Regions from separate parts of the Mesobacillus sp. genome, predicted to be linked through region 1. Evidence: a T-box and tRNA genes for the amino acid it is inferred to sense, from the RefSeq annotation. Region 1 holds a T-box; the other holds one or more tRNA genes.
What was found. A T-box is a leader RNA that pairs with one kind of tRNA and senses whether it is charged. The one in region 1 lies ahead of alaS (alanine--tRNA ligase), so its partner is inferred to be a tRNA-Ala.
Positions count from the first base shown of each region.

Region 1 (4,319 bases):
CCCTGAGCTGTCCAGCCAAAAGCGTCGCTCAGAGCGATGCCAACAGTTTTTGAGCCGACATCAAGTCCCATTGTACGCATTTATTTCCCCTCTCGGTGGTTCCTTAAGTAGGATTTAACCAGTTCCTCAATAATTTCATCCCGTTCCAGCTTGCGGATGATATTGCGGGCATCCCGATGGCGGGGAATATAAGCAGGGTCCCCAGATAGCAAATAGCCTACAATCTGGTTGATGGGATTATACCCTTTTTCCTGCAATGCCTCATAGACTTGAAGCAGGACTTCATTGGCATCATGCTCGAAAGGCTCTTCGGGAAAATTGAATCTCATCGTTTTATCAAACGAGCTCATCGAATGCACCTCACTTTTAAAATGGAAGGCAATATTTTCATAAGTTACCTTCATTCTACACTACTTTCCCTTTATATCAAATTGATTTCACCCATTCTTCGGCAAATTGAAGAGCGCTGTCGAGTTTTGATGGGTCTTTCCCTCCTGCCTGAGCCATATCGGGACGGCCTCCGCCTCCGCCTCCACAGATAGCGGCAGCTTCCTTGATCAGCTTGCCAGCCTGATAGCCTTTCTTGATCAAATCATCCGTAACTGCAGCGATCAGGTTCACTTTGCTTCCGTCAGCAGTGCCAAGAAGGATGACAGCAGATCCAAGCTTTTGCTTCAAGTCATCAGCCATATTGCGAAGACTGTTCATATCCTCAGCCTGGACACGGGCAGCCAGCAGCTGAACGCCATTTACTTCTTTTACATTGGATGCCAGGCTTCCTGCTTCAATATTACCCAATTTTGCCGCAAGAGATTCATTTTCCCGCTGCAGCTGCTTCATTTCACCAAGCATGGAATCGACTCTGTTCGCTACTTCCTTAGGAGATGTCTTTAATTTTGCAGCCGCATCCTTAAGAATGCCGATTTGTTCATTCAGCACCTTGTAAGCAGCTTCCCCAGTCACAGCTTCTATCCTTCTTGTTCCAGCTCCAATACCGCTTTCGGAAACGATTTTAAATAGGCCAATAACAGATGTATTTGGTACATGGCAGCCGCCGCAAAGCTCAAGGCTGTAATCACCCACTTTTACGACACGGACAATATCGCCGTATTTCTCTCCGAAAAGTGCCATCGCACCCATCGCTTTTGCTTCAGCAATCGGCTTAAAGCTCGTCTCTACCTGGATGCTTCTCCAAATCTTCTCATTCACGATCGACTCTACCTTTTCAAGCTCCTCAGGTGTAACCTGGCCAAAATGTGAGAAGTCAAAACGAAGGCGGTCTGGTTCAACAAGAGATCCAGCCTGGTTAACATGAGTTCCAAGAGTATCTTTTAACGCCTGGTGAAGCAGGTGAGTTGCTGTATGGTTTTTGATGATCCTCGCACGGTTATCCTGATCGACCTTTGCAGTTACTTCCATGCCGTTTGCAATTGTGCCTTCTTCAACAACTACACTATGCAGATTCTGGCCATTAGGAGCTTTCTTGACATCTTTCACGGAAATCCTTACTCCCTCACCGACAATCGTGCCTCTGTCGGCAATCTGTCCGCCGCTTTCTGCATAGAACGGAGTAACATCCAGAATCAGGTGGATTTCGTCTCCAGCCTCTGCCTGGTCAGCAAGCTGTCCATCCTTAACCAATGCGACTATTTTGCTATTCGTTTCAAATATGTCATAGCCAACGAATTCACTCTCTGCTTTGATTTCTCCAAGAACCCCGCCCTGGACTTGCATTGAACCTACATCCTGGCGGGCAGCTCTTGCTCTTTCACGCTGAGATTCCATTTCCTTCTCAAAGCCTTCGTGGTCGACCTTCATGCCCTCGTCCTCAGCATATTCTTCTGTTAATTCAACAGGGAATCCATATGTGTCATAAAGGCGGAAAACATCTTTGCCCTGGATCAAGTCACTGCCCTTATCCTTCTCTTTCTTAATGAGCTCGGACAGGATTGCTAGGCCCTCATGCAATGTTTCATGGAAACGGTCTTCTTCATTTTTGATGACCTTCTGGATGAAATCGGTTTTATCTTTTACTTCAGGATAGAAATCCTGCATGATTTCGCCGACAACAGGGACAAGCTCAAACATGAACGGACGGTTTATGTTCAGTTTTTTCGCATAGCGTACAGCGCGGCGGAGCAGTCTGCGAAGCACATAGCCTCGGCCTTCATTGGATGGAAGTGCACCGTCACCTACAGCAAAAGCTACGGTACGGATATGGTCAGCAATAACCTTGAATGCTTCGTCCTTTTCCTTGGAATCACCATACTTTTCTCCGGAAATCTCTTCGGTGCTGTTGATGATCGGCATGAACAGGTCCGTATCAAAGTTAGTAGGAACATCCTGGACAACTGAAGCCATGCGCTCAAGTCCCATACCTGTATCGATGTTTTTCTTTGGCAGCGGAGTGTAAGTTCCATCAGGATTATGATTGAATTCAGAGAAAACCAGGTTCCAGACTTCAAGGTAACGATCATTTTCGCCGCCAGGGTATAGTTCCGGATCTTCGGGATTGTCGCCGTAAGCCGGACCTCTATCATAGAAAATCTCGGTATTCGGTCCGCTTGGGCCTTCGCCGATATCCCAGAAGTTGCCTTCAAGGCGGATAATCCGCTCTTCTGGAATACCGATTTTTTCTCTCCAGATCGTGAATGCTTCATCATCCTCAGGATGGATCGTCACAGATAATTTTTCAGGATCAAATCCGATCCATTGCTCAGAAGTAAGGAACTCCCATGCGAACTCAATTGCTTCTACCTTGAAATAATCACCGATCGAGAAGTTGCCGAGCATTTCAAAGAAAGTGTGATGGCGGGCAGTTTTCCCTACATTTTCAATATCATTAGTACGGATTGATTTTTGAGCGTTCGTAATCCTCGGGTTTGCAGGAATAACGCGGCCGTCAAAGTACTTTTTCAAAGTAGCTACTCCGCTGTTGATCCATAGCAGGGACGGATCATCGTGAGGCACAAGGGACGCACTCGGCTCAATGGCATGGCCCTTTTCCTTAAAAAATTCAAGATACATTTTTCTGATTTCAGAACCTGTCAGTTTCTTCATATACACAACCTCCTAAATCGTTATATAGATAAGCCTTCAGGGATTTTAGGCAACAAAAAAAGCCCTCATCCCTGGACAGGGACGAGAGCTTGCTCGCGGTACCACCCTGATTATGGGCAAAAAATGCATGTGCCCATCTCTCAATGACGCTTTAACGCAGCTGCTACGGCAGGTTTTGCCTGCACTCCGGAATAGCCTTCTGTTATCCTTCACCGGGAATTCTTGCAGCCAATGGAATCCCTCTCTGGCCAGTGGTCTATAACATACTCGTTCCTTCTACATTTTTCGAATTATTAATCTATAGCCGAATTATATATAGCCAAATTCCGTTTGTCAAACAGCTTCGCAAAAAATTATGTTGAATTCTGCTTTTTTTTCTCCAGAATGATGTGATCTTTTGCATGAATCAATGCTGCTCTTAGTACGACAAGCACTGGTACTGCCAGGATCAATCCGAGAATCCCGCCTATTTCCCCACCTGCCAAAAGCGCAAACATAATCATAAGCGGATGCATATGCAGGCTTTTGCCCACAATTAATGGGGAAAGAATATTCCCCTCTAAGAATTGCAGGGAAAAGACAATCGCGAGTGAAATCAGCACCATTTTCACAGACATGGTTGCCGCGATGATAACTGCGGGTATAGCACCGATGATCGGCCCGAAATACGGAATTACATTCGTGATTCCGACAATCGCTCCCAGCAAAAGTGAATATTTTATCCCGGCGATCCAAAAAAAGATCGTCGACAGGACGCCAATCACGAGGCATACGAGCAGCTGCCCGCGTATATAGCTTCCAAGCGACTTGTCAACATCATGAAGAAACTTTGTCCCCGGCTGTCTCCACTGCCGCGGCGTGATATACCATGCTGCCTTTTTCATTGCGTCGAAGTCTTTCAGCATATAAAAGGCAATGAACGGAATGACGGCTATCGTAAGGATCGAATTGATTATATCCATCAGGAACGTCATTACGCCGGCAAGCACCCCATCCAGCCAGATTTCCATCCGGTTGATGCCATCTTCGATCCTTTCATGGATGCCAGCGGGCCATGACGAAGTATGGTCTATGATGTTATTGACCATACCTTTATACTGCTCCGCAAAATACGGCGCATTTTCAGCAAGATCCCCCAGCTGGTGAATCAATGCCGGTATTCCTTTGTAAAAAGCGAAACCCAACCCGCCAAAGAACAAAATATAAATGATCAGGATTGCAATCCCGCGATGGAGCCCGCGCTGATGGAGGCCTTCCAC
Region 1 is NZ_JBYNSB010000013.1:89,160-93,478, forward strand. Features, by position in the region: gene ruvX (Holliday junction resolvase RuvX) at 1-80, opposite strand, end outside; gene AC3EBE_RS05485 (IreB family regulatory phosphoprotein) at 81-350, opposite strand; gene alaS (alanine--tRNA ligase) at 427-3,060, opposite strand; T-box leader at 3,135-3,348, opposite strand; gene AC3EBE_RS05495 (AI-2E family transporter) at 3,414-4,319, opposite strand, start outside.

Region 2 (4,319 bases), on a different contig from region 1:
ATGAAACGATTACACAGGAAATTACAGAGTTTTTCACTAAAGAGGGAGTGCCCTTTGAAGTAGATACGACACGCGGCTTAGACCATGGAGCATGGGTAGTTCTTAGGATGATGTATCCTGATGCTGATATCCCGGTCATTTCAATGTCTGTAAACCCGAGTCTTACACCTGAGGAACAATATAAGATTGGACGTTCTTTAGCATCATTAAGGGAGAAAGACATTTTAATCATTGGCAGCGGAGGAACAGTCCATAATCTTAGATCCTTAAGAATGGTCAGCGATAATGGAACTATTGATCAATGGGCGCTAAATTTTGATAATTGGCTAGAACAGCAAATAAATAATTGGGATCTAGAGTCCTTATTTAAATATGATACATTAGCTCCCAATGCGGAAATTGCCGTACCGCCCTACGGAAATGAACATTTCATACCAATCTTTTACGCAATGGGTGCTGCGGATCAAGAAAAAAGCGCAAAGCTGCTTCATCGCAGTTATCAATATGGAAACCTTAGTCACAGTGTATGGCAATTTGGTGAGACTAAGTAATTGTTTAATATCTATTGACATAGCATGGAGGAAAATAAAATGGAAAATAAATACGAAGTAAGTACATTAATTTTACGAATCGTCTTAGGAATTAGCTTCTTTATTCACGGATTAGCCAAATTCCAAGGGGGCATTGAAAATACAGTCGGTTGGTTTGACAGTATCGGATTGCCAGGATCCCTTGCTTATGGCGTTGCTTTCATTGAAGTAGCAGGCGGAATTGCCTTGGTACTTGGATTGTTTACGAGAATTGTTTCTGCCTTATTCGTTTTGCTGATGGTGGGAGCACTCATAAAAGTGAAATTAGCTGCAGGTTTCTTAGGGAACGGACAAATGGCTGGATATGAATTGGATTTGGCATTCCTGGCGATGGCAGTAACTATTGCCATAACGGGTTCAAAGGCTTACGCACTGGATTCGTTCATTGGTAAGAGAAAAACAGAACAGGCAACACACGTCCTTTAATTTACCACGAAGCATTTTTTTAAGAGCATTACTTCAGTAATAGAGGTAATGCTTTCTTTTATATATATATCAAAAATGTCCAGCAAGGGCTGTTTGTCTTATGTCGGTTCCGAAGAATGAATCAATATCAGCCCTTGGCTGTGACTCCAGTGGAGCATTTTTTATTTTATATCGATAATATAGAGAGGGAAGATATAATTATGCCGATTATTCAATTAACAATGCTGGAAGGCAGAGATCAAGAAACCATCGAAACTTGTATGCGGGATATCGCACGTACGGTTCAAAAATCACTTGGGGTCCCTATGACAAGCATTCGTATTGTAGTGAACGAGGTTCCAAAGAATCGTTTTGCGGTGGGAGATACACTCAAGAGTGAGCTGCAGGAATAGGGGTGAAATCGATGCTGGACTATAAGGTTCTTTCTGAATATTTACTTGCAGCCGAAAAACAAAAACAAGCGGTTTCTTGTATTTCCGATAAGCTTGAATATTTTAATCTGGAAATGGGATATAAGGTGCAACAGGAGCTGGTTAAAAGTAAACTCGAGTCAGGTCACAAAATGACGGCTTACAAGATGGGGCTTACCAGTCAGGCAAAAATGAAGCAGATGAAAGTAGATACTCCTATTTACGGGTATATTTTTGATTACATGTCTGTTCCCGACAAGGGTGGAATCCAGAGGGAAGATTTTATCCATCCCAAAGTGGAGGCTGAAATTGCTTTTATTCTAGGGGAAGACGTTGAAGGATCAAATGTTACTGGAGAAGAGGTTTTGGAAAAGACCCAGTGGATACTGCCTGCCCTTGAGATTATTGACAGTCGATATAAGAATTTTCGGTTTCAGCTGCCAGATGTAGTTGCCGACAACACTTCTGCATCAAGGGTTATTTTCGGGAATCATTTATTTCAACCACAGGATTTTGATGTGGATTTGATTAGTGTATCCATGACTATAAACGGTGAGTTTAGAGAGAATGGAGTTAGCTCGGCAGTATTGGGAAATCCGGCTAATTCAGTAGCGTTGTTAGCGAACATGTTATATGAAGATAAAAAGGAGAAAATTAGAAAGGGTTCGATCATTTTAACCGGGGGCATAACAGAAGCAGTACTGTTAAATAAAGGTGATCATGTGATAACCGAATATGATAGGATGGGAGGAGTATCATTTCATGTTCAATAAATGAAATATCTAAGTAAACCGCTCTGTTACCTCAAAGCCATTAGCGGATGCGAGGTGGCTAGCCTAGCCTCGCGGAAAGTGGAGTGCCTGGAACGATAATCAACGGACCAATTTTACTTTGCCAAAACCAAAAAATAAAAAGAGTGCCCAAAAGTTTTTACTTTTTGGACACTCTCTTTTTGTAAGTGGAGAATAGGGGGCTCGAACCCCTGACCTCAACGCTGCCAGCGTTGCGCTCTCCCAGCTGAGCTAATCCCCCGTATCAAATTGATAAGGTACAAGAAAAATTATATATCCAACTTATCGGACATGCAAGAGAAATTTTGAAATACGCATGAAAAAGCCGTCCACATGAGGGACGGCTTTCTTTTTTAATTTACAACCCTTCAATTTCAACCCGGTTGATCCCTTCAATGGAGGACACCGTTTCATAAACATCGGTGATTCTTCTGCGGTAGTCAACTGTGACAATCAATTGGACAAGCTGGCTGCCTTCAGCCAAGTCTTTAATGCGTACATTCTTTAAAGAGATTTTTTCAGACTTAATTAAAGTAATGATCTCTGTGATGTTTTCTCTTGTATTCACATTGAACTGCAGGCGTATCTCTTTTTCGCGCAGCTGCCTTGGCCCAATGAAAGTCATCAGGAAGGGCATAAACTCCACGCTGAAAATCAGCAATGCGACGCCGGCGATAGCCTCTAAATAGAATCCGGCTCCTACGGTAATTCCAATTCCAGCAGCTCCCCAAATCATCGCCGCTGTTGTAAGACCGGAGATCGTATCGTTCCCTCTTCGTAAAATAACTCCTGCCCCCAGGAAGCCAATCCCTGATACAATTTGTGCTGCAAGACGGAGCGGATCCATCGTGATATTAACATCTTCATCGCCTGGGAATAAATAAGCAGATTCACTGGATACCACAGTCAAAAGGCAGCTGACAATAGAAATGACCAGGCTTGTTTTCAGGCCTACCGGTTTTCTTTTTATTTCTCGTTCAAGTCCAATAACTAGGCCAAGGAAAGCAGAAATTCCTAACTTTATTAATATTTCCATATCCAACGAATACAACATTTCAATCTCCTGCCCTGATAAGATGTATTTTCTTTCCCTGTCTAAAAATAATTAAACCAATCGAGCGTAAATTTTTAAAAAACATAACGCAAAACTGATTTTCATTGTAAAATAGATACATTTAATATGTTAATCGAAAAGGAGATCAAGCAAATGGAATCACCTAGAGTAAATCCTTATCTTGCAGTCGCAATTGGGGTTATAGCCGTATCAACTTCAGCCATTTTAGTAAAAGTATCCTCTGCGCCATCAGGAGTCATCGCATTTTACAGATTGTTTTTCTCAGTCCTGCTTATGCTCCCGGTGTTTCTTTTAAAATATGTTTCAGAGCTTCGTCTTATTACGAAACGGGATTGGGTATTCACGGGGATCTCAGGAGTTTTTCTGGCGTTTCATTTTATCCTCTGGTTCGAATCCCTAAACTATACCTCAGTAGCAAGTTCTACTGTATTAGTAACATTGCAGCCTCTTTTTGCATTCGCGGGAGCCTATTTCTTTTTTAAAGAAAAGGTATCTGCCAAAGCGATAATAAGCGGACTTATTGCGATAGCTGGCAGCGTCATTATCAGCTGGGGGGATTTTAAAATCAGCGGAAGTGCACTGTTCGGAGATTTCCTTGCCATTGTCGCATGTGCCCTAGTAACGATTTACCTGTTGTTCGGCCAAACCGTCAGGAAAAGGATGTCTTTGATCACATACACCTTCATTGTTTACAGTTTTAGCTCAGTTACGTTATTCATTTATGTTTTAGCTGTTGGAGATTCATTCTATCCCTATCCGGCAAGCGATTGGGTTTACTTTGTTTTGTTGGCGATCATCCCTACATTGTTAGGTCATACTTTATTCAATTGGTCAATAAAATGGTTAAGTGCGTCGATCATCTCAATGGCCATCCTATTTGAACCTGTTGGTGCAACCGTCCTAGCGTATTACCTGCTGGGAGAGAATGTGATCTGGACACAGATTGCTGGTGGCTTTGTTGTTATTGTAGGAATAACATTGTTCCTTGTAGATGAAAGAAAAGTAAAGATGAAAAATAAAGCAGAAA
Region 2 is NZ_JBYNSB010000066.1:102,031-106,349, forward strand. Features, by position in the region: gene AC3EBE_RS24700 (dioxygenase family protein) at 1-551, shown strand, start outside; gene AC3EBE_RS24705 (DoxX family protein) at 591-1,016, shown strand; gene AC3EBE_RS24710 (tautomerase family protein) at 1,133-1,408, shown strand; gene AC3EBE_RS24715 (2-keto-4-pentenoate hydratase) at 1,420-2,199, shown strand; tRNA gene AC3EBE_RS24720 (tRNA-Ala) at 2,386-2,458, opposite strand; gene AC3EBE_RS24725 (MgtC/SapB family protein) at 2,576-3,271, opposite strand; gene AC3EBE_RS24730 (DMT family transporter) at 3,425-4,319, shown strand, end outside.
Region 2: it encodes a tRNA-Ala, which carries the amino acid that the T-box ahead of alaS (alanine--tRNA ligase) is inferred to sense. The anticodon was not compared.